DNA from 4 places in the Streptomyces sp. NPDC087859 genome. Region 4 is predicted to be linked to each of the others. Evidence: riboswitches for the same ligand, from Rfam matches in the RefSeq annotation. Region 4 holds a riboswitch; each other region holds the start of a gene.

Region 1 (7,172 bases), on a different contig from region 4:
GGACTGGGCGTACGCCGTCCAGCGGACCGTCATCGGTTCGGGGCGCGAGATGTCGCCGGCGAGGATCGGCGGCCGGACGTATCGGGTGCCGTAGGACTGGACCCAGCCGTGCCGGGTGGCGAGGTAGCCGGTGAGCTGTTCGGCGAAGTACTGGACCATGTCGTTGCGTTCGGGCTCGCCGTGCACGAGGACGTCGATGCCGGTCTTCTCCTGGAAGGAGATCACCTCGCGGATCTCTGCCTCGATGCGCTTGTCGTATGCCGCCGTGTCGATGCGTCCGGCCTTCAAGTCCGCCCGTGCCGTGCGTAGTTCGCCGGTCTGGGGGAAGGAGCCGATGGTCGTCGTGGGCAGCGGCGGGAGCTTCAGACGGGCGCGCTGGGCCAGAACACGCTCGGCGTACGGCTGTGAGCGGCGGGTGTCGGCATCGGTGACGGCGGCCGTCCGGGCGCGCACGGCGTCGTCGTGGGTGAGGGGGGAGGCCGCGCGGGAGGCCAGGTCCGCGCGATTCGCGGCGAGTTCGGCGGCGATGGCGTCGGTGCCGCGGGCCAGTCCGCGTGCCAGGGTGACGATCTCGGACGTCTTCTGCCGGGCGAAGGCAAGCCAGCGGGCGATCTGAGGGGCGATATCGCGTTCGGCCGTGACGTCGAGCGGGACGTGGAGCAGGGAGCAGGAAGCGGCCACGTCGACCCGGTCGGCGAGGCCCAGCAGGGTGCCCAGCGTGGACAGTGACTTCTCCAGATCGTTGATCCAGATGTTGCGCCCGTCGACCACCCCGGCCACCAGCCGCTTGCCCGGCAGCCCGCCCACGGCGGCGAGGTCGTCGAGGTTCGCGGCGGCCGGGCCGGTGAAGTCCAGGGCGAGGCCGTCGACGGGTGCCTTGGCCAGAACGGGCAGGGCCTGTCCGAGGCGGTCGAAGTACGAGGCCACGAGCAGCTTCGGCCGGTCGGCCGGAGCGCCGAGTTCACGGTAGGCGCGGGCGGCGGCGTTCAGTTCCGCCGGGGTCCGGTCCTGGACGAGCGCGGGCTCGTCCAGCTGCACCCACTCGGCGCCGGCGGCCCGCAGATCCGACAGGACGTCGGCGTACACGGGCAGCAGCCGGTCCAGCAGGGTCAGCGGGTCGAAGTCGGCGGCGACCCCGGGGGCGGGCTTGGCCAGCAGCAGATAGGTGACCGGGCCGACCAGGACCGGCCGGGCCGCCAGGCCGAGTGCGCGGGCTTCCCGTACCTCGGCCACCTGCTTCGAGGGATCCGCGGCGAAGACGGTGTCCGGCCCCAACTCGGGAACGAGGTAGTGGTAGTTGGTGTCGAACCACTTCGTCATCTCCAGTGGCGCGGTGTCCCGGCCGCCGCGCGCCATGGCGAAGTAGCCGTCCAGTGGGTCCGCCGCGACGGCGTCGCGGTGGCGGGCGGGGATCGCGCCGACCATGACGGTGGTGTCCAGGACGTGGTCGTAGTACGAGAAGGCGCCCGTCGGCACCTCGTGGAGGCCGGCGTCGGCCAGCTCTCGCCAGTTCGAACGGCGCAGGTCGGTGGCGGTCCGGTGGAGCGCGTCGGCGGTGACGCGGCCCTTCCAGTAGCCCTCGACCGCCTTCTTCAGTTCCCGGTTCGGGCCCTGGCGCGGGTAGCCGTACACGGTGGCGTGCGCTGCCGCGGCTGCGGACTCGGTGGTCACGGAACTCTCCTTCGCGAGCTGTTCTCGTAGCACGACCCCGGCGACGGGGGAGAACGCGAAGGGAACGGCACTCCGGGCGGCCGCACGAGAACCCGTGCCCGCTCTGAGTGTTCGCCGACCCGCCCTCGAGGTCACCGGGATCTCCGTGTACGAATCGGTCGTACACGGGCAGTGGCAGGTCTTCGGACTCGCGGGCACACCTCGTGACATACGAGGCACCTAATGGCCGTCGCTTCCCAGACCCGCTTGCCGGGTCCAGTGCGTGTGACGGCGGTCGTTCCCGCTCACCGCTGCGGGGCAGTCCCGGATTCCCACCGGGTTCCCTCTTACGACGCGCCTGCCTGGCGGACAGGGCGAACCAGCTGCGTGCTCAGCCTATACACGAAGACGGGGTCGCCGCCGGTGACTTGACCGGTGGCGACCCCGTCCCCGGTTCAGGAGATGCGGTGCACGAGCTGGGTGGTCAGCTCGTAACGGGCCCCTACGACGGCCAGTTCACCGGCGGCCACCTTCGCGGCGAGGTCGGGCTCCGCGGCGATGCGGGAGCGGATGGCCCGGACGTTGGCGTCGATGGTCGCGTCGACGCGGGCGGCGCCGTCCTTGGTGCGGTCTATGTTCGGTCGTATCTGGTCGGCCAGGTACTGGATGTGGGCGGGCAGTTGCGCGCCGGTGACGTCGCTCTCGACGGCGGCCTTCACGGCGCCGCAGGACTGATGACCCAGGACCAGCACCAGCGGGATGTCGAGTTCGAGCACTCCGTACGCGACACTGCCGAGCACGGCCTCGTCCAGCACCTCACCGCCGCTGCGCACCGTCATCAGATCGCCGAGGCCCTGGTCGAAGACGAGCTCCGGGGGCACCCGGGAGTCGATGCACCCGAGGACGAGGGCGAAGGGGTGCTGTCCCGTGGCCAGGGCCTGCCGGACGGCGGGTGATTCGTCGGGGTGCCGCTCGCGGTAGGTGCGCCAGCGCAGATTGCCCGCCGCCAGTTCCCGCAGCGCCTCGTCGGGAGTGCCGGGTCGAGGACGCGTGCCGGCGGGGGTAGCCGAGGCGGGGGTAGCGCCGAGCGTGAGGCCGGCGCCGAGAGCCGCGGCACCGGTGAGCCCGGCGCGCAGCAGTGCGCGGCGCCCGGCTCTGTGGGGAGTGTCTTGAGAGTTCACGGCGACGAACGTATGTCCGAGTCCGGCGCCGGTCCGTCGCGTTGCCAAACCATGGTGAAGCGCGGGGAAAGCGTGACGTGATCTTGGGCGGATCTTGGTCTTACCCGGTGCCGTCCTTGGTGCGGCGGCTGCGGCAACTGCCTTGCTGTGTACTGCATTTGAGACAATCTGGCTCGAGAGAAGGTGCAGACCTGATCCCTGGAGAGCCCTTTCCGCAGGCTGTGCGGGAGTCGTCGCGGAGGCCGGAGCGTGTGAATGAGTCAGGGCGGGAACCGGCCTTGTTCGGCCCGTTGATAGTTCAACGTGGCCGCTGCGAGAATCCCCGTCCCGACCCCGTTGTGACAATTCGCGTCACGCGAATTTCTGATGCACGAATCCCCCACGAAGTCCGCACAGAGCGTGGCTCTGGCCTGCCTCCGCGCAAAGCAGCGAAGAAGGTGCATTGTGTCACGGCACTCCCTGCCGTTCGGCGCCCCGCCGCCGAACTCCGAAACTCCCCGTGAATCCACGGAGCGGTCGACGGTGGCGCGCGATCCCGCCTATCGGACACTCCGCCACGCCCACCGCCGGTTCGGAGCGCGGGCCACGGCCGTCGCCGTCGGCGGATTCCTGGTGTACGTCCTGCTGTCCGGCTTCGCTCCCGCTCTGATGAACCGCACCCTCGGCGGCCACCTCACCCTGGGGCTGGCCCTGGGGCTCGGGCAGTTCGTGCTGATGGGCGTCATCGTGCGGCGCTACCTCGTGCACCACCGCACCCACATCACACCCGTCGTCCGAGGCCTGCGCGGGCTCGCCCGCCACCAGGAGGCCGCGGCGCGGGCGCGAGTGAGCGCCGCTCCCCGTGAGGGGGACCACCGCCGATGATGACGACCGGCGCCGCGGTCGTGGACCGCTTCAGCCTGCAACTGACGCTCGTGCTCTTCCTGTCCGTGGTCGTCGTCACCCTCTTCACCGCGTTGCTGACCGCACCGCAGGGCGACGAGATCAGCGAGTTCTACCTCGGCAACCGCATGATGTCGCCGCTGCGCAACGGACTGGCCATGTGCGGCGACTACCTGTCGGCCGCGACCCTGCTGGGCAGTACCGGCCTGGTCGCCCTGACCGGCTACGACGGACTGCTGTATCTGTGCGGCACCGCCGTCGCCTGGATGATGGTCCTGCTGCTCATCGCCGAACCCCTGCGCAACGCCGGCAGGTTCACCCTGGGCGACACCCTGGCGTACCGTCTGCCCCGCATGCAGCGACCGGTACGCCTCGCCCTGGCCGTCTGCACCCTCGCCGTCGCCACCCTCTACCTGGTAGCCCAACTCGTCGGCAGCGTCGCGCTGTTGACCCAGTTCACCGGCGAGCCCAGTGCCACCACCCGCGCCCTGTGCGTGGTCGTCATCGGCACCATCGTCATCGTGTACGCCGCCATCGGCGGCATGCCCGGCGCCACGTTCATCCAGGTCGTCAAGGCCGTGATGCTGATCTGCGGGGTCACCGTGACCGCCGTGATGGTGCTGCACCGCTTCGACTGGAACTTCGACGCCCTGCTGGCCGCCGCCGCGGACAACAGCGGTCGAGGCCAGCGGTTCCTCGAACCCGGACTGCGCTACGGCGGCAGCACCACCAGCAAACTGGACTTCTTCAGCCTCCAGTTGGCCATCGTGCTCGGCCTCGCCGCGCTTCCGCACGTGATGATGCGGCTCCTCGCCCCGAAGCAGGTCGGCGTGCTGCGCTCCTCGGTGGTGTGGGCCATGGGCCTGGTCAGTCTCGTCTGTCTGGCCGCGGGCATCCTCGGCCTGGGCGCCACCGCCATCGTGGGCCGCGACACCATCGCGCAGACCGACCGCAAGGGCGACGCCGCCGTCCTGCTGCTGGCCCAGGACCTCGGCGGGGGCATCCTGACCGCCCTGCTGTCCTGTCTGGCGTTCGTCACCCTCCTCGCCGTCGCCGCCGGCCTCACCCTGGCCGCGGCCTCCTCCCTCGCCCACGACCTCTACGGCGAGGTGATCCGCAAGGGTCGGGCGAAGGAGACCGAGGAACTGGCCGTGGCCCGTCTCGCGGCGGCCGTCATCGGTGTCCTGGGCATGCTGCTCGCGCTGATCTCCTGGGGCGCGAACACGGCGACACTGGCATTCCTCGCCTTCGCGATCGCCGCCTCCGCTCTCCTGCCGACACTCGTCTACACCCTGTTCTGGCGGCGGTTCACGGCTCAGGGCGCCCTGCTCAGCCTCTGCGGCGGCCTGTTGAGCTCCATCCTGCTCGTCGTCTTCTCGCCGGTGGTTTCCTCCACTCCCTCCTCGCTCTACCCGTCCGCCGATTTCGCCCTGTTTCCCCTGCAGAATCCCGGCATTGTCTCCATTCCGGCCGGATTCCTTCTCGGTTGGCTGGGCTCGGTGTTGAGCAGTCCGCAATCGCCCGAAAGCTACGAGGACTTCGAGGTCCGCACCCTCGTCGGAGCGGACCAGGAGTGAACTGGACCACGACATGGGGAATTTGTGGAGTTTTTGTTCATCGATGATCAGGGCTTGCGGCGACAACTCCCGTGCAGTAACTAGGTGAATCATGAAATTGTTCAGCCGTGACACTTCGTTCCGCCGCACGGAGCGCGCCGTCACGCCCCAGCCCCCCACCATGGCGACGGCTGCCGGCACCGCGCTCCTCCCGGACCCGGCGCTGGCGCCTCTGACCGGCGAATGGGTCATCGATCCCGCCCACAGCAGGATCGGCTTCTCCGTACGGCACGCGATGGTGACCACGGTCCGCGGATCCTTCGCGGAGTACCAGAGCCGCCTGTACTTCGACGGCCGCGATCCGTCCCGCTCGCAGGCGGAGATCCTGCTGTCGACCGGCAGCGTCGACACCGGCGTGGAACAGCGCGACGCCCACCTCGTGGGCCGTGACTTCCTCGACGCCCGGAACTACCCGCGCATGCGCTTCGCGAGCACCGCCGTGGAGATGGTCGGTAACGATGTCTACCGCATGACCGGCGACCTCACCATCAAGGCCCGCACCCGCCCCGTGGTCCTGGAGCTCACCTACATAGGCCATGTCACCGACCCGTTCGGCTACCAGCGGGCCGGTTTCGACGGCACCACCACCATCAACCGCACCGAATGGGGCCTGAACTACGACTCCAGACTGGCCGAGGGCGGCGCCATGGTGAGCGAGAAGGTCCGCCTCCAGTTCGACATCGCGGCCATCCGCACCGCACCGGTCGGCTGACCCCGTCCCGGCACGGTGAGCCGAGCGAGCACGGCGGACCTCCGCGGCCGGTCACCGTCGTAGAGGCAACACGACCCGAGGCTACGACGCCGAAGCCCGCCGTCGTTCCAGGCGGACGATCACGCTCTTCGACGTGGGCGTGTTGCTGATGTCCGCGACGCTGTCGAGCGGCACCAGCACATTGGTCTCCGGGTAGTACGCGGCGGCCGAACCCGGGGGAGTGGGGTAGGCGACGACACGGAAGGCGTCCGCGCGGCGCTCCGAGCCGTCGGACCAGACGCCGACCAGATCGACGAGGCTGCCGTCCGGGATGTCGAGGTCGGCGAGGTCTGCGGAGTTCACGAGGACGACGCGGCGGCCGCCCTTGATGCCCCGGTAGCGGTCGTCCATCGCGTAGGGCACGGTGTTCCACTGGTCGTGCGAGCGCAGGGTCTGCAGGATCAGATGGCCCTGCGGGGCCCGGAGCATCGTGAAGTCGTTGACGCTGAAGACGGCCTTCCCGCTGGGTGTCCGGAACACCTTGTCGTTGACCGGGTTGGGCAGCCGGAAACCGCCGGGGCGCCGTACCCGCTCGTCGAAGTCCTCGAAGCCTTCGACGACTCGGGAGATGCGGTCGCGGACGAGACCGTAGTCGGCCTCGAAGTCCTCCCAGGGGATCTCCGGTGCGGAGCCCAGGACCTTGCGGGCGAGGCGGCTGATGATGGAGACCTCGCTCAGCAGCCGCGCGGACGCGGGGGCGAGCCGGCCGCGGGTGGCGTGGACCTCGCTCATGGAGTCCTCGACCGTCATGAACTGCTCCCCGCCCGCCTGGACGTCCCGGTCGCTGCGGCCGAGCGTGGGCAGGATGAGCGCCGTGCGCCCGCACACCGTGTGGGAGCGGTTGAGCTTCGTCGAGATGTGCGCGGTCAGACGGCAGTTGCGCATGGCGCGCTCGGTGACGTCGCTGTCGGGCGTGGCCCGCACGAAGTTGCCCGCGACACCGAGGAAGACCTTGGCCCGTCCGTCGAGCATGGCCCGGATGGAGTCGACGGAGTCCAGACCGTGCGCCGTCGGCGCGGTGAAGCGGAACTCGTCGCCCAGCCGGTCCAGGAACGACTGGGGCATGCGCTCCCAGATGCCCATCGTGCGGTC
Region 2 (7,172 bases), on a different contig from region 4:
GCGCTGGCGTCGGACAGGGTGGCCTTGGCGTCGTGCTGCCCGGCGTCCCGGTCGGGGCCCAGGGCGGCGTCGGCCCAGTGGGCGACGCGGGCGGCGCCGGCCAGGAGGGAGCGCGCCATTCTGGCCAGCTCGGCCTGGGCCGGGGTGCCCTCCGGGGGGCGGGGTGCGGGGCGGCGCGAGGGCCGCTGGGTCATCGCTCGGGGGGCGGCGGCCAGGGGTCGCGGTCGGACGAGTCGAAGCCTGGAGTCGCGCGGGATACGGGACGTCACGGGTGCAGTCTTCCGGTTGACGGTCCGAAAACCCAAACGGAATGTAACGGCGGGCTACGGGGATGGCCAACGCAGGGGTCCCGGCGGGCGGCCGGGGGCCGGGAACCGGCCAGTGGTACGCCCTTAAACGGAACCGGTGGATGAGTCCGCCGGGTGCCGTCGGCGGTCGTTACATCAGCGGGGTCAGAAAGCGGCGGAGCGCCTCTTCGTACCCCTCGGGGTCGGCGTTCCACATGGCTCCGTGCGGAGCGTGCGGCACGGTGTGGAGGGCGATCAGGTCGGGGCGGGCGGCGGCGAGACGGCGCGAGAGGTCCCAGGGGGCGATCGTGTCGTCGGGGCCGTGGACGATCAGGGTGGGCACCTTGAGGAGGTCCGGGTCGGCGCCCTCGGCGGCGGCGTCGGTGTGCAGTCCGGTGCGGCCCTGGGCGGCGCGGACGGCGAGCGGCAGCAGGGCGCCGGGGGTGCGGCGGGCGGTGGCGAGGGCGCGCAGGGTGGTCTGCCAGCTGAGGACCGGGGAGTCCAGGATCAGTCCGGAGACGCGGTCGCGGACCCCGGAGTGGGCGGCGGCGCGCAGCGCCATGGTGGCGCCGGTGGACCAGCCGTGCAGGACGACCTTCCTGGCGCCGTGGCGGACGGCGTAGCGGATCGCCGCGTCCAGGTCGCGCCACTCGGTCTCGCCGAGGTGGTTGAGGCCGTCCGGGGGGCGGGGCGCGCCGAGGTCGCCGCGGTAGGCGAGGGCGAGCACCGGGAAGCGGCGGCTCGTGAGGAACTCCATCCCGTTCAGGGAGAGTTCACGGGTGGTGCCGAGGCCGTGCACGGAGATGACCCACGTGCTCCGGACGCCGGGGACGAACCAGGCGGGCAGGGTGCCGAGTTCGCCCGGGATCTCGACGTCCTCGTGGTCGAGGCCCAGGGCGGATCCGGGGTCGCCGATGTGGGTGTTGGGGGTGAACCACACCGTGTCGCCGGGTCGCAGGGTGCCGTGTGTGACGCGTTCCAGGCGGCGTACGACGGTGTCGGCGGAGTGGGACGCGGTGCCGAGGACGGGACCGACGACCGCGTGGGTGGTGTCGCCGGAGAGGCCGTAGATGCCGGGGCGCAGGGCGGCCAGGTCCCGGGTGAGCGCGACCTGGCCGGCGGCCGTGGCGTGCACGGTGAGCCGGGGTTCGTTGGGCAGCGGACGACCGGGGGGCGCCTTCAGCGCGGCGTCGCTGGCGAGTCGTCCCGCGGCGACGCTCGCGGCGCCGGCGGCCAGGGCCATGGTGACGGCTGCTGCCGTCGCTTTGACAGTGCGCACCCGTCCAGTGTCCTGGCGGACCCGGTCACGGGCCAGTGGGAGGACGATTCGGAGTGATGCGGGACAGTTCGCCGCCGCCGGGACCGCTCATCGCGGGGACGGCCGGGCGCTCACGGACCCGTGTCACGCGCGCTGCCCGTACCCCCGTAGCCGCTCCCCCGCCTCGGCCACCTGTTCCGGCGACAGCAGGGTCGGGGTCAGGCCCGGCACGGAGGACGCCGTCAGCCACAGGCGGCACATCCACTCCAGCTGGGCGGTGCGGTCGTAGGCCTGGTCCAGGGTGGTGCCGTAGGTGATCGTGCCGTGGTTGCGCAGGAGGCAGCCGGTGCGGTCGGCGAGGGCGTGGAGCATGTTCTCGGCCAACTCCTCGGTGCCGTACGCCGCATACGGGGCAACCCGGACGGCGCCGCCGAGGGCGCCGGACATGTAGTGGATCGCCGGGAGCTCCGGGACGAGCGTCGAGACGGCCGTCGCGTGGACGGCGTGGGTGTGGACGACGGCGCCGGCGTCGGTGGTGCGGTAGATCGCGAGGTGCATGGGGAGTTCGCTGGTCGGGACGAGCGTGCCCAGGACCTGGCGGCCGTCGAGGTCGACGCCGGTCACGTCGTCCGGGGTCAGCCGGTCGTACGGCACGCCCGAGGGTGTGACCAGCACGGTGTCGCCGACGCGTACGGAGACGTTGCCGGAGGTGCCGACGACGAGTCCGTCGGAGACGGTGCGACGGGCGGTCGCGACCAGTTCCTCCCAGGCGGGCACCTCCTCGGCGCGCACACTTCGCTTCCACGGCTCCGGCACATCCCGTGCGCCCTCTCCGGCACCCCGTCCGTCCCGCTGGTCGCGTCGCTGCTCAGCCATGTCGCGATCCTGTCAGGTGGGGCCGCCGAACACGGCCGGGCGGGGGCACTTTAGGGCGGAGGCCAGGCGTCCGGAAGGTAGCAAATGCGGATAACTCCCCCTCTGTGAGGGCTTGGCCGTAGAGCGCCGGGCATGCGCGGATCTTCCAGTAATCTCTGCCTGTTTTGTCGTGCACGTCGCCATTCCGGGGGGAAATATGGCCCGTGATCGCACACCTTCCCGTCACCGCGGCCGCGGCCGCGTCCTTGCCGCGTCCGTTGCCGCGCTCACCCTTGCGGGGACCGCGCTGGCCGAGTTTCCGGCGTCGGCGGCCGGTAAACCCAAGGGGCACGACGTCTCCTCGCACCAGAAGAACGTCGACTGGCAGAAGGCGAGGTCCAAGGGGGCGAGGTTCGTCTACGTCAAGGCGACCGAGTCCCACACCTACCGCAACCCGTACTTCGACCAGCAGTACAACGGCGCGCGCGACGCGGGCCTGATCCGCGGGGCCTACCACTTCGCCCTGCCGGACAAGTCGTCGGGCAAGGCACAGGCGGCGCACTTCGTGCGCAACGGCGGCGGCTGGAGCGCGGACGGCTGGACGCTGCCGCCGGCGCTCGACATCGAGTACAACCCGTACGACGGCAAGCACAAGTGCTACGGCCTGAAGAAGGCCAGGATGGTCAGCTGGATCAAGTCCTTCAGCAACGAGGTGAAGCGGCTGACCGGGCGCCGCCCGGTGATCTACACGACCGCCCACTGGTGGAACACGTGCACCGGCGGCAGCGGCGCCTTCGCCTCGAACCACGCGCTGTGGGTGGCCCGCTACAACGCGGCGGACGCCGGGGCGCTGCCGACCGGATGGGGGTACTGGACCATCTGGCAGTACGACAACGGCGGCAGCCTGCCGGGTGATCAGAATCTCTTCAACGGGTCCCTGGCACAGCTGAAGGAGTTCGCCCGGGGCTCGTAATCGTGCGGTGGTCGGGCCGCGCTGGAGGATCGGAGGGGAATCCCTCGGTTCCAGACACCGTGCGGCCCGCCTCAGTTCATCTTCCGTTCACCCTGGTTACTTACGTTCGACCAGCCAATGACGCTCGAACGATTGCCTGGGTAAATGGAAAACTTCTCGCTGATCCTCGCGATTGTGGTAGTAACCGCACTTGCGTTCGATTTCACGAACGGTTTTCACGACACCGCCAACGCGATGGCCACCACCATCTCGACCGGTGCGCTCAAGCCCAAGGTCGCGGTGGCCATGTCCGCCGTGCTGAACCTTGTGGGCGCCTTCCTTTCCGTGGAGGTCGCCAACACGATCTCCAAGGGTCTCGTCGACGAGAGCGGCATACGTCCCGAGGTCATCTTCGCCGCCTTGGTCGGCGCGATCCTCTGGAACCTGCTGACCTGGCTGGTCGGACTCCCCTCCAGCTCCTCGCACGCCCTCATGGGCGGTCTGATCGGCGCCACCATCGCCTCCGCGGGCATGGGCGCGGTCCACGGTGACGTCCTGGTCACCAAGGTCCTGATCCCGGCAATCGCGGCGCCCATCGTCGCGGGCCTCGCCGCGATGCTCGCGACCCGCCTCTCCTACTCCATCGGCAAGAAGGCCGACGGCAAGGCCGCCGCGAAGGGCTTCCGCGCCGGCCAGATCGCCTCGGCGGGCCTGGTCTCGCTGGCCCACGGCACGAACGACGCGCAGAAGACGATGGGCATCATCACCCTGGCCCTGGTCGCCGGCGGCGCCGTCGCTCCCGACTCCGACCCGCCCACCTGGGTCATCCTCTCCGCGGGTCTCGCCATCGCGCTCGGCACCTACCTCGGCGGCTGGCGCATCATCCGCACGATGGGCAAGGGCCTGACCGACCTCCAGCCGCAGCAGGGCTTCGCGGCCCAGACCAGCGCGGCCACGGTCATCCTGGCCTCCTCGCACCTCGGCTTCTCCCTCTCCACCACGCACTCGGTCTCCGGTTCGGTGATGGGCGCGGGCCTCGGCCGCAAGGGCGGCGTCGTCCGCTGGTCCACGGCGACGCGGATGTTCGTGGCGTGGGGCCTGACGCTCCCGGCCGCGGCGCTGGTCGGCGCGCTGGCGGAGTGGGTCACCGGCTTCGGCGACTGGGGCACCGCGGTCGTGGCGGTCTTCCTGATCGCCTCCAGCGCGGCGATCTGGAAGCTCTCGCGCCGTGAGGTCATCGACCACACGAACGTCAACGACAGCGACGAGGAGCCGGCCGGCGTGGTGACGACGGCGATCGCCGCGGTCACCCCTCCCCCGGCGGGCACGGTGACCGAGGACCTCACGGCCACGATCCCGGCCCCGGCCGCGACCGCCGCCCCGGAGCCCGCCGCTCCGCCGGCCGCCGTCTGAGCCCGCCGCACCCAGGAACGAAGGAATCACCGACATGAAGATCGACTGGGAAGCGCTGGGCTCCGTCTTCGGCGTCAGCCTCGTGGTCACCGTGGCCCTCGTGGCCCTGTTCACCCTCGGCATCATGGGCCTGTCCCGCCAGGAGCGGGCCACCGCACAGGGCGGATCCGCGGGTCTCGCGGTCACCGGCGCGTACGCCTGCTTCGCGGCGTGCGCGGCGGCGGTGACGTACGGGATCTATCTGATCGTCGCCTGACGCGACGAGCGAACACCCCGTGGGGTGCGGGACGGTCACCGTCCCGCACCCCACGTTTTTGTCGGGCCCGCAACCCCCCGTGTGTGGGCCTCAGCACACTCTCCCGTCCCAGGTCAACGGCAAGTTGACGGCCCTTCCGGGCCCGTGGTGGACTGCCGGGGCCATGTACGACGGCAGAAGAGGAAGCCGGTGGAAGTCCGGCGCGGTCCCGCCACTGTGACCGGGGTAGGTAGCCCCGGGAGCCAGGAACTCTCGTCGTCGGTCTCGTCGAACCAGGGCGTGGACACCCTGAGTGAGGACATATCGCCATGCTCGCCTGCCGTTTGAGATACCGCACCAGGTCACTTTCCGACGCCACGGCCGGCTGAGCCGATGCGTGCCGATCGCGTCTTCGCGTACGGCGCCGCCGCCGGACTTCTCGGTGACCTGCTGCTCGGTGATCCACGCCGGGGGCATCCGGTCGCCGTGTTCGGGCGGGCCGCGGGTGCCGTGGAGCGGGTGTTGTGGCGGGACCACCGGGGGTGGGGGGCCTTGCACACCGCGGTGTGCGCCGGGGGCGCCGTCGTGCTCGGAGCCATGGCACAGAAGGCCGTACGCCCCTCCCCCGCCGCCTCCGTCGCGCTGACCGGTGCCGCCACCTGGGCCGTCGTGGGCGGTACGTCGCTCGTACGCGAGGCACGAACCATCGGGCGGGCCCTGGAAGTCGGGGACGTCGAGGCGGCGCGGGAGCGGCTGCCTCATCTGTGCGGGCGGGATCCGCAGGCCCTCGATGCCGACGGGATCGCCCGGGCCGTGGTCGAGTCCGTCGCCGAGAACACCTCCGACGCCGTCGTGGGTGCCCTGGTGTGGGGAGCCGTCGGCGGGGTGCCCGGGCTGCTCGGGTTCCGCGCCGTCAACACCCTTGACGCCATGGTCGGGCACAAGTCGCCGCGTCACCGGCGGTACGGATGGGCTTCCGCGCGGCTCGACGACGTCGCCGGGTGGCCGGGGGCCCGGCTGACCGCCGTACTGGCCGCTGTCGCCGGGAGCGATCCGCGGGGGGCGCTGCGGGCCTGGCGCAACGACGCCGGCCGGCATCCGAGCCCCAACGCCGGGCCCGTGGAGGCCTCGTTCGCCGGGGCCCTGGGCGTGCGGCTCGGCGGGACCTTGTCGTACGCGGGGCGCGTCGAGCACCGGCCCGTGCTGAATCAGGAGGGGCGTTCCGTGGAGGTCCAGGACATCGAGCGGGCCGTACGGCTGTCCCGTCGCGTCGGTCTGCTCGCGCTCGGCGTCAGTGCCGCCGCGCGGGCCGCTCTCAGGGCGCGTGCGTCATGAGCGGCGGTGGACTGCTCGTCGCCGGCACCACCTCCGACGCGGGCAAGAGTGTCGTCACCGCCGGGATCTGCCGGTGGCTGGTACGGCAGGGGGTCAAGGTCGCGCCCTTCAAGGCGCAGAACATGTCCCTCAATTCGTTCGTGACCCGCGAGGGCGCCGAGATCGGGCGGGCGCAGGCCATGCAGGCCCAGGCCTGCCGGGTCGAGCCGACCGCGCTCATGAATCCCGTGCTGCTGAAGCCGGGTGGCGAGCAGAGCAGTCAGGTCGTGCTGCTCGGCAAGCCGGTCGGTGAGCTCAGTGCGCGCGGGTACCACGGGGGACGCCAGCAGCAGTTGCTCGGCACCGTGCTGGACTGTCTCGCCGAACTGCGGGGCACGTATGACGCGGTGATCTGTGAGGGGGCCGGCAGTCCTGCCGAGATCAATCTGCGGCGGACCGACATCGTCAACATGGGCATCGCCAGGAATGCCCGACTTCCTGTCCTCGTCGTCGGCGACATCGACCGCGGGGGCGTCTTCGCCTCCTTCTTCGGGACCGTCGCGCTGCTCTCGCCGGAGGACCAGGCCCTCGTCGCCGGGTTCCTCGTGAACAAGTTCCGGGGCGATGTCAGCCTCCTGGAGCCCGGGCTCGACATGCTCCACGGCCTCACCGGGCGGCACACGTACGGTGTGCTGCCCTTCCGGCACGGGCTCGGCATCGACGAGGAGGACGGGCTGCGGGTCTCCCTGCGGGGGACCGTACGGGAGTCCAGCACGGCCCCGCCCGTCGGCGAGGACGTGCTGCGGGTCGCCGTCTGCGCGATTCCGCTCATGTCCAACTTCACCGACGTGGACGCCC
Region 3 (7,172 bases), on a different contig from region 4:
GGTGAGGGTGACGCCGTCGACGACGACCTGGTCACCGAGGCGCCGTACGACGCGGTCCGCGTGCAGGCTGGTCATGTCCTGCTCCGTCTGCGGTAGAGCACGGCCACGAACGCTGGCACGCCGATCAGGGACGTCACCACGCCCACCGGGACCTCCTGGGGGGCGAGGACGGTACGGGCCAAGGTGTCCACCCACACCAGGAAGACGGCCCCGGTCAGCGCGGTGACGGGCAGGAGGCGGGCGTGGCCGGCGCCGGTGAGGGCGCGGGTGGCGTGTGGGAGGACCAGGCCGACGAAGCCGATCGCGCCGGCGCAGCTGACCAGCGCGGCGGTGAGCAGGGCGGTGGCGCAGAGCAGGATCAGGCGAGTGCGGGCGACCCGGACCCCGAGTCCCGCGGCGGCATCGTCCCCGAAGGCGAACGCATCGAGCGTTGGGGCGTAGCCGAGGCAGACGACGAGGACCGCAGCCAGGACGGCGGTGCAGAGGAGTACCTGTCCCCAGTCGGCGCCGCTGAGCGAGCCCAGCAGCCAGAAGAGTACGCCCCGGGTGGTCTCCGGGTCGGCCGAGGTCAGGACGATGAACGAGGTCAGCGCGGAGAACAGCTGCATGGCGGCGACCCCGGACAGGACGACCCGGTCGGTGCTGGCGCCGAGGGTGTGGCTGAGCATCAGTACCAGACCGAAGGAGAGCAGCGCACCGAGGAAGGCTCCTGCCGACAGGGACAGCGCTCCCCCACCGACACCGAGCACCACCACGGCGACAGCGCCGGTGGAGGCGCCGGAGGAGACCCCGAGCACGAAGGGGTCGGCGAGCGGGTTGCGCAGCAGCGACTGCATGACCGCGCCGCACACGGCGAGTCCGGCCCCGCACACGGCGGCCAGCAGGGTCCGCGGCATCCGCAGGTTCCACACGATGCCGTCCCGCAGCGGCGCCAACTCGCCCTCGCCGAGTCCGAGATGGGCCGCGACGGACGCCCAGACGTCCCCCGTGGAGATGTCGGCGGGGCCGATCGTCACGGCCACAGCGAGCGAGGCGAGCAGCGCGGTCAGTCCGCCGCCGGTCAACAGCGCTGTGCGCAAAGTCACTTGGCGAGCCCGAAGTCACGCAGCCCGGCCGCGACCTTCTCGATCCCCTCGATCGTACGGATGGACGGGTTCATCGCCTGCCCGCTCAGCAGCACGTACCGCTTCTTCTTCACGGCGGTGAGGTTGCGGGTGGCCGGGTTCGTCTCCAGGAAGCGGATCTTCGCCTTGGCGGTTTCGGCGGTCTGCTGCTTGCGGGTCAGGTCGCCGATGACGATGACGTCCGGGTCGCGGTCGGCGACAGTCTCCCAGTTGACCTGGGGCCATTCGTCGTGGGTGTCGGCGAAGGCGTTCTTCGCGCCGACCGCGCGGGTGATGGCACCGGGCGCACCGCAGCAGCCGGCGAGGTAGGGCGACTGGGAGTTGGCGAACCAGTACATGAGGGAAACGTCTGAGGCATGCAGTCCGGCAGCGGCTGTGCTCACCCTCTTCTTCAGCGCGGCGACGAGCTCTTCGCCGCGCTTTTCGACGCCGAACGCCCGTGCCAGGTCGCCTATCTCGCCGTACACGACGTCGAGCGTGAGGGGTGTGGAGCGCGATCCGTCGCCGCCGCTGTCGTTGTCCTTGCCCGCCGCGCAGTCGGACGGCGAGACGTAGGTCGGCACGCCCAGCTTCTCGAACTGCTCGCGGGTGGCGACGCCGCCCTTGCCGAGGGTGGAGACGAAGGAGGCGGTGACGAAGTCGGGTTCGGCGTCCAGGACCTTCTCGAAGGAGGGGTTGTTGTCGGCGAGGCGCGGCACGGTGGCGTTGGCCTTCTCTAGGCCCTTCATCACCGGGTCGGTCCAGGTCGCCGTGCCCGCCATGCGGTCGGCCAGGCCCAAGGAGAGCAGGATCTCCGTGGTGCCCTGGTTGAGTGAGACGGCCCGCTTCGGGGCCGACTTCATGGTGACCTTGTTCCCGCAGTTGTCGATGGTGACCGGGTAGCCGGCGGCCGCGGCCTTCTCGGTCTTCGCGTCGCCGCCGTCGGCAGAACCGCAGGCGGTGAGCAGCAGGGCGGAGGTGAGAAGCAGGGCCGGGACAGGGAGGTGAGCGGGTGTGCGGAGCACGGGCATGCCTCGGGGGTCGGGGCTCGTTCGCGGAGCCTGGCCTACGGGTGTCCCCCGCGCCGGGGCGCGGAGGTGCCAGCAGGTCTTCGGACTCGGGTTCGTCCGGCCGGGGCGCCTTCCCGGTCTCCCAGTGGCGTGCGTGCCCCGCCCGTCCCCCTCACCGCTGCGCGTCAGTTCCGGATTCGCACCGGATTCCCTGGCCTCGGGTGTGGCTCGACTGGCCCGTCGAGGCTATCAAGTCCGTCGTGCGGTCAGATCGTGCGCTTGGTCACGGGGTAGGACACGAAGGTGCTCGTGTTCTGGTCGATCCGCAGCGCACTGGCATCAGGTCGCCGTTGCCGCGGCCGCCGCTCGGCCCGACTGGCGGCCGGAGAAGAGACAGCCGCCAAGGAAGGTGCCCTCCAGGGAGCGGTATCCGTGGACGCCGCCTCCGCCGAAGCCCGCGACCTCGCCGGCCGCGTACAGACCGGGGACCGCCTTGCCTGCGTCGTTGAGGACGCGGCCCGAGAGGTCGGTCTGGAGGCCGCCGAGGGTCTTGCGGGTGAGGATGTTGAGGCGTACGGCGATGAGCGGCCCGGCGCTCGAGTCCATGATTCTGTGGGCCGAGGCCGTGCGGCTGAGCGTGTCGCCAGGGTAGGCCAGGGCGTTGCGGATGCCCATGACCTGGACGTCCTTGGTGTAGGGGTTGTCGATTTCCCGGTCGCGGGCCTCGATCTGGCGCTGAAGGCCATCCAGCTTGATCAGGTTCTCGCCGGTGAGCTTGTTCATACCCCTGACGAGTTCCGACAGGGTCGTGGCGACGACGAAGTCCACGCCGTTCTTCTTGAACTTCTCGATCGGCTCCGGCGTCTGCCAGATGCGGGAGAGCAGCTTCCAGATGTTCTTCTCCGTCAGGTCCGGGTTCTGCTCGGAGCCGGAGAGCGCGAACTCCTTGGCGATGATCTTCTGGGTGGTGACGAACCAGGAGTAGTCGTAGCCGGTGTCGGTGATCGACTTGAGGGTGTGCAGGGTGTCGTACCCGGGAATGTCGGGTGAGTTGAACCGCTTGCCGGTGGCGTCGAACCACATGGACGACGGGCCGGGCAGGATACGGATACCGTGCCCCGGCCAGATCGGGTCGTAGTTGCGCAGGCCCTCGGTGTAGTGCCACATCCGGTCGGGGTTGACGATCCGGCCGCCCGCCTTCTCCGTGATCGCAAGCATGCGGCCGTCCACGTGCGCGGGCACGCCGGTGATCATGGTCTTGGGCGCGGTGCCGAGACGGGCGGGCCAGTTCGCCCGGACGAGGTCGTGGTTGGCGCCGATGCCGCCGGAAGTGACGATCACCACCGGGGCGCGCAGCTCGAACTCACCCACGACCGTGCGGGAACTGGGCTTGCCGCGCTGGGCGTTGCTCGGTTCGAGGATGGCGCCGCGTACGCCCGTGACGGCGCCGTTCGTCGTCACCACGCCGTCGACCCGGTGCCGGAACTTGAAGGTCACCTTCCCGTTCTCGACGGCAGCCCGCACCTTCTTCTCGAACGGCTCGACGACCGCCGGGCCTGTGCCCCAGGTGACATGGAAGCGGGGTACCGAGTTGCCGTGGCCGTCCGCGAGGCCACCGCCACGCTCGGCCCAGCCGACGATCGGGAACCACTGCATGCCCATGCCCGCGAGCCAGGACCGCTTCTCCCCCGCGACGAAGTCCACATACGCCTCGGCCCACTTGTACGCCCAGTGGTCCTGGCCGGACAGGTCGTCGATGCCACGGTCGAAGCCGGCCGAGCCCAGCCAGTCCTGCCACGCGAGATCCTGCGAGTCCTTGATACCCATCAGGCGCTGCTCGTCGGAATCGACGAGGAACAGGCCGCCGAAGGACCAGAACGCCTGACCACCCAGGCTCGCCTCCGGCTCCTGGTCGAGCAACAAGACCTTGCGTCCCGCCGCTGCGAGCTCGGCCGTGGCGACCAGCCCCGCGAGCCCGCCGCCGACCACGATCACGTCCGCGTCCTGCGACTCGGCGGCGAAGGCGGGGAAGGTCTGGGCTGCCAGCGTGGCTCCGGCGAGCACCCCGCCGGTGACGGTGAGGGCGCGGCGGCGGGTGATGGCGTTGGGGCCTCCAGCGCCGTCCCCCTGAGACACAGCAGAATTGCCGCTGGAGTTCTCCATGGCCGCCTTTCGTCAAGGGGTGACGGCGGTGCGGGCAGTGCGCAGTGGGTTACCTGGCGGCATGGTGTTACTGATGAGTGCTACCGCCCAGTGTTACCGACGGTAGCCCATGGGGTCTCTGGCCGCCAGAGTTTGCCGCGACGGTGACACGGGACAGCCGATGCATCACCTCCACCGACGTGGAATGGACGCGTCGGCCAGATACGTGCGTGCTACGCACGCGCCCGCGGGGACTACATGCCCTCCAGCTGCCCGTCTCGGCACGCATCTCGGCTCTGGCTGATCGCCCGGTTATTGCCACGCTTCGGACAGGCGTCGCGTGACGACCGAGCTCAAAATACGCACGCCGCGCGTCGAACCGGGATCGATGCCGGTGAGCTCCCGCACCCGGCGGAGGCGGTAGTCCACGGTGCGGGGGTGGACATTGAGGGCTGCCGCCGTGGCGCCGCGGTGCATGTCGTGGCGATAGTACGCGTCAAGCGTGACAAGGATGTCCGGACCGGGTTGCAGGCTCCGGCCCACGGCGCGGAGCCATTCGTCGACGAACGGCGCGTCTGCAACGGCGAGTTCGACGAACACGTCCGACACGGTGTGCGGCCGCAGCTGAGCGGACGCCCGTCGCAGCGGCGCTGCCCTGCTGATCCGCCGGGCCAGGTCGAGGGCGTCGGCAACCTCGGTCAGCGGTGAGGTGGCGGTGCCGGCAGCGCAGGGGCGATCGAGAGCCTGGGCGAAGTCCTGTACGAGATCGGATACCAGGTCGGGTACGGAGTGCGGCTGTACGGTCTCGGCTGGACTGGGCCCCGGAGACACCTGGGGTGTGGGGGGATGCAAGGGAATCAGGGCAATCAGCTCACCGCTCCTGCTTCCACTGCCCGGGCACCACGTGATCGGCGCGTGGTGGGCTTTCACCAGCGCCTCGATCTCGCTTTCCAGGTCGCGATCACCGACGGGACGGTCCGGCACCCGGATCACCGTCACTGCGCAGCGTTCGGGCAGTTCCATGCCCAGTGCCGAAGCGAGTTCCGCCGATAAGGGGTCGCCGTTCAGCAACGACCTGGCCAGCAGGGCGGCCTGCTCGACGTACGGCAGACGGTGTCGCAGCGCCGTCACGAATCCCTGACTGTAGGCACGGATACCGCGATCTCCCTGCGGGGCGAACCAATTCATCATCCGCATCAGTTCGTCGACGCCGACACCGCGCTGAGCTTCGGTCGCTTCGTTGATCTCGCGCAGCATGAGTGAGGTGTGCAGTCGCAGGACCCGCTGCCGTGCATCGAGCGACATCCCCGCTGCGGCCCGCGACTCGCCGATCGCCGCGATGTAGCCGAGGTCGTCGTCGCTCAATTCGCTGTTGTCCGGGGACAGTTCGACCGTACGGCGCCGCAGCCACAACGCGTACTCCAGCGTCTCGGCCCGCGCCCGGGAGTTCTTGTCCAGGAACCCGAACTCCGGAATCTCACGCGCGTACGCCTCGATCTCCCGGCGCGCGTTGGCCGACGCCTGCCGGGCCAACTCGGCGAAGAAGCTCCCCATGAGCGCGAGCATGCCATTCCGGTCGAAGAAGCCGACAGGGGAAACCCGGACGGCATTTATCACTCTGCGCACATCGGAGACGACCGCGTCTGGGGAACTTTGTCACAGTGCACAAAATCCCTGGATCGGGACATTCCCATCATCTGTTCCACTTGTGGAGACACCGTGAACTGGCCTTAATGGGAACCGCGTACCAGCCCGTGGGGGAACACCACAGCAATCATTCCGGCCACCGCTCCGGATCAGCGCGGGAATCGGTACAGGAATCTCTCATCTGCGCGCCACTCATTGATGCTTGTTCAAACGGGAGGGAAAAACCGATGAAAGCAGGAACGAGAAAGAGAATCGCGGCGGCGGTAGCGGTCATGGCCACGTCGACAGCGCTCATGCTGAGCGCGCCGGGCAGTGGCTCGGCCGCTCCCACCGCCACTCCCAGCCTGCGCGCGTTCGGGATCACAGGTGACGGCACCCAGATGGCCACGTTCACCACCGACCGGCCGAACGTGCTCGACTGGGTCAGGGACGTCATCGGGCTCAGTGGCGACACGGCTCTGATCGGCATCGACTTCCGGGTGCAGGACGGCCTGATGTACGGCGTCGGCGACAAGGGCGGCATCTACACGATCAAGACCCCGCCGGCCACCGCGGACGTCGTGATCACCAAGGTGTCCCAGCTCCAGTACTCGCTGCACGGCACGAACTTCGGCGTCGACTTCAACCCGGCCGCCGACCGGCTGCGCGTGATCAGCGACAACGGCCAGAACCTGCGGCACAACCTCAACGACCACACGACCATCCAGGACCTGAACCTCACCACCCCGCCGATCGAGGGCACGACCAAGGGCCTCTCCGCCGCCGCCTACACGAACAACGACCTCAACGGGGCCACCGGGACCACGCTGTTCGACATCAACACGACCAGCGACCAGGTGGTCCTCCAGTCCCCGGCCAACAACGGCACGCTGGCACCGACCGGCAGCCTCGGCGTCGACGCGCAGATCAACGCGGGCATGGACATCGTCAGTACCCTGTCGGGCGGCAAGACGGTCAGCAACGCCGCCTTCGCCACTCTCACCGCCTCCGGCGCCAACAGGCCCTCCCTCTACAGCATCAATCCCTTCACCGGCGAGGCCACGCTCGTGTCCGACGCCCTCACGTCCAAGTTCCCCCTGAACATCACGGACCTGGCCATCTCCCTCACCGGCAGCTGAGCCCCTACCGCAGGTCACTTACTCGCCGCGGCCCGGCTACTCCCGGGCCGCGGCGAGCCCGAAACGTGGCCCTCCGGGCACACCCTGTCGCGGCCGTTCCTGATCTTTCCGCGGCTGCTGTTCGTCCTGGACGGCACCGGCCCCGCGGGAGT
Region 4 (7,172 bases):
AAACGGTCCTCCACCGTCACGCCGATCGGCTCCTCGAACAGCGTCCGCCAGGCCTCCTCGTCGTCCACCCGGTGCCGTAGCTCGTCCCGCGTGGGCAGCGGTTCGGTGAGGGTCGGGAAGACCCGTTCGGCGACACGGCCGGTCATCCCGTAGAAGCGCTGCCAGGCCTCGTACTCGCGCTTCCCGCCCGTCAGGCGCTCGAAGGCCTCGCGGGTGCGTCGCTCGCCGCCGCCCACCAGGAGGCCGGTGGGCTGTCCGTCGCGTTCGACGGGGGTGTACGAGGAGATGGTGCGCTTACGGACCCGGAACGTGAGGCCCAGATCCCGGACGATCTTCTTCGGGAGCAGGCTGACCAGGTACGAGTAGCGCGACAGCCGTGCGTCGACGCCGGCGAAGGGCCGGCTGGAGATCGCGGCGCCGCCGGTGTGGTCGAGGCGTTCCAGGACCAGGACGGAGCGTCCGGCCCGGGCCAGGTAGGCGGCGGCGACGAGGCCGTTGTGGCCCCCGCCGACGATCACGGCGTCGTACGTGTGTCCCTCGAGAGCAGGCATGTCTCTTCGTAACACGCGATGATCACCGGCGGCCAGGGGTGTACGGCGGTACGGCGACGGGGTCAGGGTCCCTGGGACGCCCGCTGCTGTCGCAGCACCGCCACCCTCCGGTACAGCTCCACGGCCTCGGCGCCACGACCGAGCTGTTCCAGGCAGTGGGCCTCGTCGTTGCGGCTGGCGAGGGTGTCGGGGTGGTCGGCGCCGAGGACGCGTTCGCGGGCGGCGGCGACTCTGCGGTACTCGGTGAGGGCGTCGGCCCACCGGCCCAGCCAGCCCAGGCCCACGGCGACCTCGCGACGGCTGACCAGGGTGTCGGGGTGTTCCGGACCGAGGACGCGCTCGCGGATGGCGCACACGTCGCGGGACTCGGCGAGGGCCTCCTCCCAGCGGCCGAGGCGGCCGAGGTTGACGCCGAGGCCGTGGCGGGCGCGGAGGGTCTCGGCGTGGGCGGGGCCGTGGACGCGGGTGCGGTCGTCGATCAGGTCGCGGTAGAGCTGGAGCGCCTCCGTGCTGCGGCCGAGGCGGCCGAGGCTGATGCCGACCTCGTAGCGGGCGGCGAGGGTGTCGGGGTGGTCGGGGCCGAGGGCCTGGGCGCGGGCCTCGGCGACCTCGTGGTAGGTCTGCAGGGCTTCCGGCCAGCGTCCCAACTGGCCCAGCGCGTAGGCGACCTCGTAGCGGGTGACCAGGGTGTCGGGGTGGGCGGGGCCCAGGACGCGGGCGCGGGCCGCCGCGACGTCGCAGGCCATGCGGTAGGAGTCCTCCAGGCGGCCGAGCCGGCTGAGGTTGAAGGCGAGGTTGTGGCGGCAGCGCAGGGCGTCGGGGTGGTCGGCGCCCATGGTGCGCTCACGGGCGGCGAGGACGGACGTGTAGACCTGGTGGGCGTCGAAGTGGCGGCCCAACTGGCCCAGCACATAGGCCATTTCCTGGCGGGCGGCGAGGGTGTCGGGGTGGTCCGGGCCGAGGGCGAGACTGCGGCTGCGGGCGACGTGTTTGTACTCGCGCAGGGCGTCGGCGGCGCGGCCGGTGCGGCTGAGGGTGAAGGCGACCTCGTAGCGGCTGGCGAGGGTGTCCGGGTGGTCGGGGCCGAGCAGGTGCTCGCGCTCGGCGGCCACCGCGCGGTGCACCTCGCCCGCCTCCGCCCAGCGGCCCAGCCGGCCCAGGCTGAGCCCCGCGTTGTGCCGTCCGGTCAGGGCGGTGAGCCCCTCCGGGGGCGGGGCGGCGGGGTCGAAGGGGCCGGATTCCTCGACCTGCCGTCCGGTGGGGGGCCGGGGGATCCACTCGCCGGTGAGCCCCGCTCCGGCGTCCGGTGGTGTGGCGGCGAGGCCGGCGCCGGTGGCCTTGTGGCCGGTGGTCATGCCACGGGTCCAGGACGGCAGCCGGGCCGCGCGGGCGGTGGGCTCGGGCCCGAGCGTCGGCTGGGGTGTCACGACGGTGGGCACGTACGTCGGTGTCGTACGCCCCAGGCTGATGCGGCGGCCCACCTCGCGGGCGTCGTGCGGGCGTTGCTCGGGCAGCTTGGCCAGCAGATCCAGGATGATCTTCTCGAGGTACGCGGGGACCTCCGCGCGGTGGCTGCGCGGTGGGCGGGGCGGGGTGTCGCGGTGGCCGACGAGGATCGCCCAGGCGTCGTCGAGGTCGAACGGCGGTACCCCGGTGGCGATCTCGTAGAGCACGCACCCCAGCGAGTACAGGTCGCTGCGCTGGTCGACCTCGGAGCCGCCGATCTGCTCGGGCGACATGTAGTGCGGGGTGCCCATGGCGATGCCGGTGCCGGTGAGGCGGGAGGTGAAGCCGATGTCGTGGCCGAGGCGGGCGATGCCGAAGTCGCAGATCTTCACCGTGCCGTCGGTGAGCCGCATGATGTTCGCGGGCTTCAAGTCGCGGTGCACGATGCCCTGTTGGTGGGTGTAGGCGAGGGCCGCCGCCACCTGGTCGGCGATCTCCACGACGTCCGCGACGGGCAGCGGGTGATGCTTGTTGTCCTCCAGGAGCTGGCTGAGGTTGCGCCCCTCCAGCAACTCCATCACGAGGTAGAGGATTCCGTCGGACTCTCCGAAGTCATGGACGACGGTGACCCCGCGGTGCTGGAGGGAGGCGGCCACCCGGGCCTCTCGGCGGAACCGCTCGCGCAGCACCCGGGTGAAGGACTGGTCGTGGGACGGACCCAGCGGTTTGAGGCACTTCACGGCGACCCGACGGCCCAGCGACTCGTCGCGCGCCCGCCACACCTCGCCCATGCCGCCGCGCCCGATCGGATCGAGCAGCCGGTAGCGGCCCTGGATCAGCTTGCTGTCCCCCATCTGCTGCGATCGCCCCCGATGGTCTCGCCCCGCCCCTGGCCCGTCCAGTATGGCGAGCTATCCACCCACTTTGTACGGGGTCGGGCGGGAGCCGGGGCCGAGCCGTGACATGGCCCGGAGGATGTGTTTGGGCGGGAGTTGCCAGCGAAGACGTGCGGGGACACCGCGCAGAAGGGTGCCTGTGGCACGCAACTGGCGGGTGACGGTGGCGGGTTTCGGGGCCGGTCTGCCGTACAGCTCGTGGGCGTGCGGCGGCAGAGAGGCGTACGCCAGTTGTGCCACGCGCCGCCACAGCACCTCGCGCGCCGGGACGAGGAGGGGGTGCGTCGGCGGGCGGAGCAGGAAGTCGTCCACGGCGCGTGCCTCGGGTCCGACGGCGAGTTCGGGGCGCACCTTCTCGAAGTAGGCGGCCAGTTCCGCCTGGTCGGCGGGTACGGCGTCGGGGTCGAGGCCCACCAGGCGGGCGCCGACCCGCTGTTCGGCGATGTAGCGGTCGGCCAGTTCGTCGGTGAGCCGGAATCCGGAGCGGCGCGCGACATGCAGATAGGAGTCGATCTCCGCGCAGTGCACCCACAACAGCAGCTCGGGTTCGTCGACGCCGTACCGCTCCCCCGTGTCCGGGTCGACGGCCGACAGCATGGTGTGGATCTTCCGGACGCGAGCACCCGCCTTCTCCGCCGCCTCGGTGGTGCCGTAGCTGATGGTGCCGACGAAGTTCGCGGTACGCAGCAGCCGGCCCCAGGCGTCCTTGCGGAAGTCGGAGTTCTGCATGACCCCGCGCACCGCACGCGGGTGCAGGGCCTGGAAATAGAGCGCGCGGACACCGGCGACCCACATCATCGGGTCGCCGTGCATCTGCCAGGTCACCGACTTCGGTGTGAACAGTCCGGGATCACCCATGTCACGAAGGCTAACGCCGTACCCGCGGCATCCCCAGGCCGATCCACGAGATGATCTCCCGCTGGATCTCGTTGTTGCCGCCGCCGAAGGTGAAGATCACGGCCGAGCGGTAGCCGCGTTCCAGCTCCCCATGGAGGACCGTGCCGGCGGAGCCCTCCTTCAGGGCGCCCGCCGCGCCGACGATCTCCATCAGCCAGGCGTAGGCGTCGCGGCGGGCCTCGGAGCCGTACACCTTGACCGCGGAGGCGTCCTGCGGGGTGAGCGTGCCGTCCTGGACCGCGCTGACCATCTGCCAGTTGAGGAGCTTGAGGGCGTCCAGCCTGGTGTGGGTCCGGGCGAGAAGGCGGCGCACCCAGGGCAGGTCGACGACGCGACGGCCGTCGGCGAGCTTGGTCTCCGTGGCCCAGCGCTGGACGTCGTGCAGGGCGCGGATCGCCATGGTGCCGTGGGCGGCGAGGGTGACGCGTTCGTGGTTGAGCTGGTTGGTGATCAGCCGCCAGCCCTGGTTCTCGGCGCCGACGCGGCGGGTGACGGGGACGCGGATGTCCTCGTAGTAGCTGGCCGTGGTGTCGTGGCCGGCGAGTGTGTTGATGACGGTGCAGGAGTAGCCGGGGTCGGTGGTCGGCACCAGCAGCATGCTGATGCCCTTGTGGGGCGGGGCGGACGGGTCGGTGCGGGTCGCGAGCCAGACCCAGTCGGCGGTGTCGCCGTTGGTCGTCCAGATCTTCTGGCCGTTGACGACATACGCGTCGCCGTCACGCACCGCTCGGGTCTTCAGGGACGCCAGATCCGTGCCCGCGTCGGGCTCGCTGTAGCCGATCGCGAAGTCGATCTCGCCGGAGAGGATCCTGGGCAGGAAGTACGCCTTCTGCTCGTCCGTGCCGAACTGCATGATCGTCGGTCCGACGGTGTTCAGTGCCATGAGCGGCAGCGGCACACCGGCCTGGGCGGCCTCGTCGAAGAAGATGAACTGCTCGATCGCGCTGAGCCCGCGTCCGCCGTACTCCTTGGGCCAGCCCACGCCGAGCCAGCGGTCCGCGCCGAGCCGCCGGATGATGTCGCGGTAGTAGCGCTTCTGCTCCCGCCGGTCGCCGTGGCGGGCGAGCGAGTCCTCGGGCACCAGCTCGGCGAAGTAGGCGCGCAGTTCGGTGCGCAGCCGCTGCTGCTCGGGCGTGTATTCGAGATGCACGGCGCCTCCAGGCTCCCCGGGACCGGTCCTGTCGGCGCACACGGTAGAACGTGTTCCAGAAATTGGGAATGGCGAGGGCACACGAAAGGGCCCCCGGAGTACCGGGGGCCCTTTCGTCGGTGCGGTGACGCCTGAACGGCTCAGTGGGCCACGGGAGCCGGCCGCGCGGCAGCGGCCTTCTCCGCAGCCGTCCTCGGAGCCAACAGCCGCTCCGCCAGCAGCCCGAAGACCAGCCCGAAGGAGGTCCACAGGGTCACCTGGACGGCGAGGGCGGCAAGCCGGTACTGCCACAGGAGGCCGGCCGGGAAGTGTTCCGGGACCTCGCTGAACGACGGCAGGAAGGCGTACGCCAGACCGACCGCGAGGACGAAGAACGCGCCCGCCGCGACGGTGGCGTTCCAGTTGCCCAGGCGCGGCGCGAGGCGCTTGCCCAGGATGACCGTCCCGATCGCCAGCAGCACACTGAGCACGATCATCAGGAAGAACAGCGCGGTGCGCTGGTTGAGGGTGTCGGGGTCGCCCACGGCCGGCGGGTTGGCCGGGTACTTCAGGAACGGGACGACGTAGACGCAGACCAGTCCGGCGGCCGCCAGGAGCAGCGCGCTCGCGCGCGGCCCGAAGCGGCCGATCCGGCCCAGCGCGAAGCAGTACGCGAGCGCCGCGATGCCGCCGAAGGCGACCCCGTAGACGAGGACGCCGGTGGACAGGCCCGCGGTGGACTGCAGGGTGCGGCTGACGAGTTCCTCGCCGCCGTGCTCGTGGGCGTGGGCCTCCTCGAAGGCGATGGCCTGGTCGACGCGCGGTTCGCCCAGGAAGTACGCGACGACGAGGGCGGCCAGGCCCGCGGCGAGGCCCGCGAGCATGCCACGGACCAGCAGGTTTCTGACAGTTGCGGAGTTCATGCGCAGGAGTGCTTCCTCGTCGCTGTCAGTGGCAGGGGAAGCCGAGCAGGTGGCGGGCGTCGTGCACCCACTCATGGACCCCCTCACCGGAGATGAGGGAGGTGGCGCCCTGTTCGGCGCCGACGAAGTAGAGCAGGACCAGCATCAGCACGCCGAAGAAGACCGCCCAAGGGGCGATGGCGCCGATCGGCAGCTTTGCTGGTACCGCGGTGGAACCGGTGGTCGGCGGGGCGACGGACTGCGCCATGGCAGGTACCTCCTGGGGGAACTCGCGTCCCGTGTCAGTGGTGCACAGGACGACGGGGCGGGTCTGACTCACCCGGCCCGCACCCGAAGGGCGTTCCCGGCATACAGTGGCGCGACCGTGCCGGAATCCCACCGGCTTCCACCGAACCGTCGTCGATATCGACGAGACGGTACCGCGTGGGAGAGGTGCGGCCAAGAGCGCACGGGAGCACCCCGAGCGCCCGGCGAGGGCCGTTCGGCCCGTCAAGTACCGATCTTGGAGGGGCTGTTGAGCGGGGGAACGGGCGTATGACGAGTCGAGTGACGTTGATCTCACCGGCGGTCACCAAGGCGCTGCGGGAGGCCGTATTCGATGACGGCTGCTCTCTCGACGCGTCCGGCCGCCGCCTCGCCCAGGCCGCAGCGGGCTCGCTGCCGGTGGCGGAACGGGTCCTCTGCTCCCCCACCGTGCGCTGCCGCGAGACGGCCGCCGCGCTCGGACTCGACGCCGCGGACGCCGTGTTGCTGGCGGCTCTGGACGCCGGGCGGTGGCGCGGCTCGACGTTGGCCGGGGTGAGCGCCGAAGAGCCGGAGGCGCTGGCGCGTTGGCTGTCCGACCCCGAGGCCGCGCCGCACGGCGGGGAATCGGTGCGCGCGGTGTGCGACCGGGTCGGCTCGTGGCTGGACACGGTCGCCCAGGGCGAGGGGCGCACCGTCGCCGTGGCCGAGCCGGAGATCGTGCGGGCGGCGGTCGTCCGGGCGCTGGGCGCACCGGAGTCGGCGTTCTGGCGTACGGACGTCCCACCGCTGTCGGCGGTCGAGCTCAGCGGCCGGGCGGGGCGCTGGAACGTACGCCTGGGGCACACCCTCGGCCGGGGCTGAGGCCGAACGTGGTCAGCGCAGTGTGGCCATGAAGTCCGTGCAGGCCTGTGCGCACGTCCGGCAGGCCTTCGCGCCCTCTTCGCCGCCCGGCATCGCGTCGAAGGCGTGCGCGGTCTCCAGACACACGGTCCTGCACCACTCCAGCTGGACGCGGATGCCGTTCTCGTCCAGTCGGTTCTGCTCGGACAGCAGTCGGCAGGTCGCGTCGCAGACCTCCGCGCAC

The links. A riboswitch is a leader RNA that binds a small molecule or an ion and turns the genes downstream of it on or off. The one in region 4 is predicted to bind cobalamin.
Region 1: it holds a riboswitch for cobalamin, as region 4 does, so the genes downstream of both, metE (5-methyltetrahydropteroyltriglutamate--homocysteine S-methyltransferase) here and ACIOHP_RS21300 (CbtB-domain containing protein) in region 4, are expected to answer to the same signal.
Region 2: it holds a riboswitch for cobalamin, as region 4 does, so the genes downstream of both, ACIOHP_RS15685 (cobalamin biosynthesis protein) here and ACIOHP_RS21300 (CbtB-domain containing protein) in region 4, are expected to answer to the same signal.
Region 3: it holds a riboswitch for cobalamin, as region 4 does, so the genes downstream of both, ACIOHP_RS15010 (ABC transporter substrate-binding protein) here and ACIOHP_RS21300 (CbtB-domain containing protein) in region 4, are expected to answer to the same signal.

The regions. Positions count from the first base shown of each region.
Region 1 is NZ_JBIUUU010000016.1:94,903-102,074, reverse strand. Features, by position in the region: gene metE (5-methyltetrahydropteroyltriglutamate--homocysteine S-methyltransferase) at 1-1,671, opposite strand, end outside; cobalamin riboswitch at 1,827-2,049, opposite strand; gene ACIOHP_RS34975 (carbonic anhydrase) at 2,106-2,831, opposite strand; gene ACIOHP_RS34970 (DUF485 domain-containing protein) at 3,276-3,695, shown strand; gene ACIOHP_RS34965 (cation acetate symporter) at 3,692-5,290, shown strand; gene ACIOHP_RS34960 (YceI family protein) at 5,382-6,041, shown strand; gene ACIOHP_RS34955 (FdhF/YdeP family oxidoreductase) at 6,123-7,172, opposite strand, start outside.
Region 2 is NZ_JBIUUU010000006.1:71,326-78,497, forward strand. Features, by position in the region: gene ACIOHP_RS15655 (hypothetical protein) at 1-269, opposite strand, end outside; gene ACIOHP_RS15660 (alpha/beta fold hydrolase) at 439-1,566, opposite strand; gene ACIOHP_RS15665 (class II aldolase/adducin family protein) at 1,690-2,421, opposite strand; gene ACIOHP_RS15670 (lysozyme) at 2,618-3,373, shown strand; gene ACIOHP_RS15675 (inorganic phosphate transporter) at 3,518-4,765, shown strand; gene ACIOHP_RS15680 (hypothetical protein) at 4,800-5,021, shown strand; cobalamin riboswitch at 5,161-5,293, shown strand; gene ACIOHP_RS15685 (cobalamin biosynthesis protein) at 5,394-6,335, shown strand; gene ACIOHP_RS15690 (cobyric acid synthase) at 6,332-7,172, shown strand, end outside.
Region 3 is NZ_JBIUUU010000005.1:511,638-518,809, reverse strand. Features, by position in the region: gene ACIOHP_RS15020 (ABC transporter ATP-binding protein) at 1-75, opposite strand, end outside; gene ACIOHP_RS15015 (FecCD family ABC transporter permease) at 72-1,085, opposite strand; gene ACIOHP_RS15010 (ABC transporter substrate-binding protein) at 1,082-2,134, opposite strand; cobalamin riboswitch at 2,188-2,365, opposite strand; gene ACIOHP_RS15005 (FAD-binding dehydrogenase) at 2,453-4,276, opposite strand; gene ACIOHP_RS15000 (PucR family transcriptional regulator) at 4,568-5,809, opposite strand; gene ACIOHP_RS14995 (DUF4394 domain-containing protein) at 6,175-7,020, shown strand.
Region 4 is NZ_JBIUUU010000008.1:251,381-258,552, forward strand. Features, by position in the region: gene ACIOHP_RS21275 (phytoene desaturase family protein) at 1-551, opposite strand, end outside; gene ACIOHP_RS21280 (tetratricopeptide repeat protein) at 614-2,851, opposite strand; gene ACIOHP_RS21285 (oxygenase MpaB family protein) at 2,909-3,751, opposite strand; gene ACIOHP_RS21290 (acyl-CoA dehydrogenase family protein) at 3,762-4,940, opposite strand; gene ACIOHP_RS21295 (CbtA family protein) at 5,081-5,842, opposite strand; gene ACIOHP_RS21300 (CbtB-domain containing protein) at 5,868-6,089, opposite strand; cobalamin riboswitch at 6,128-6,281, opposite strand; gene ACIOHP_RS21305 (histidine phosphatase family protein) at 6,377-6,949, shown strand; gene ACIOHP_RS21310 (ferredoxin) at 6,962-7,172, opposite strand, start outside.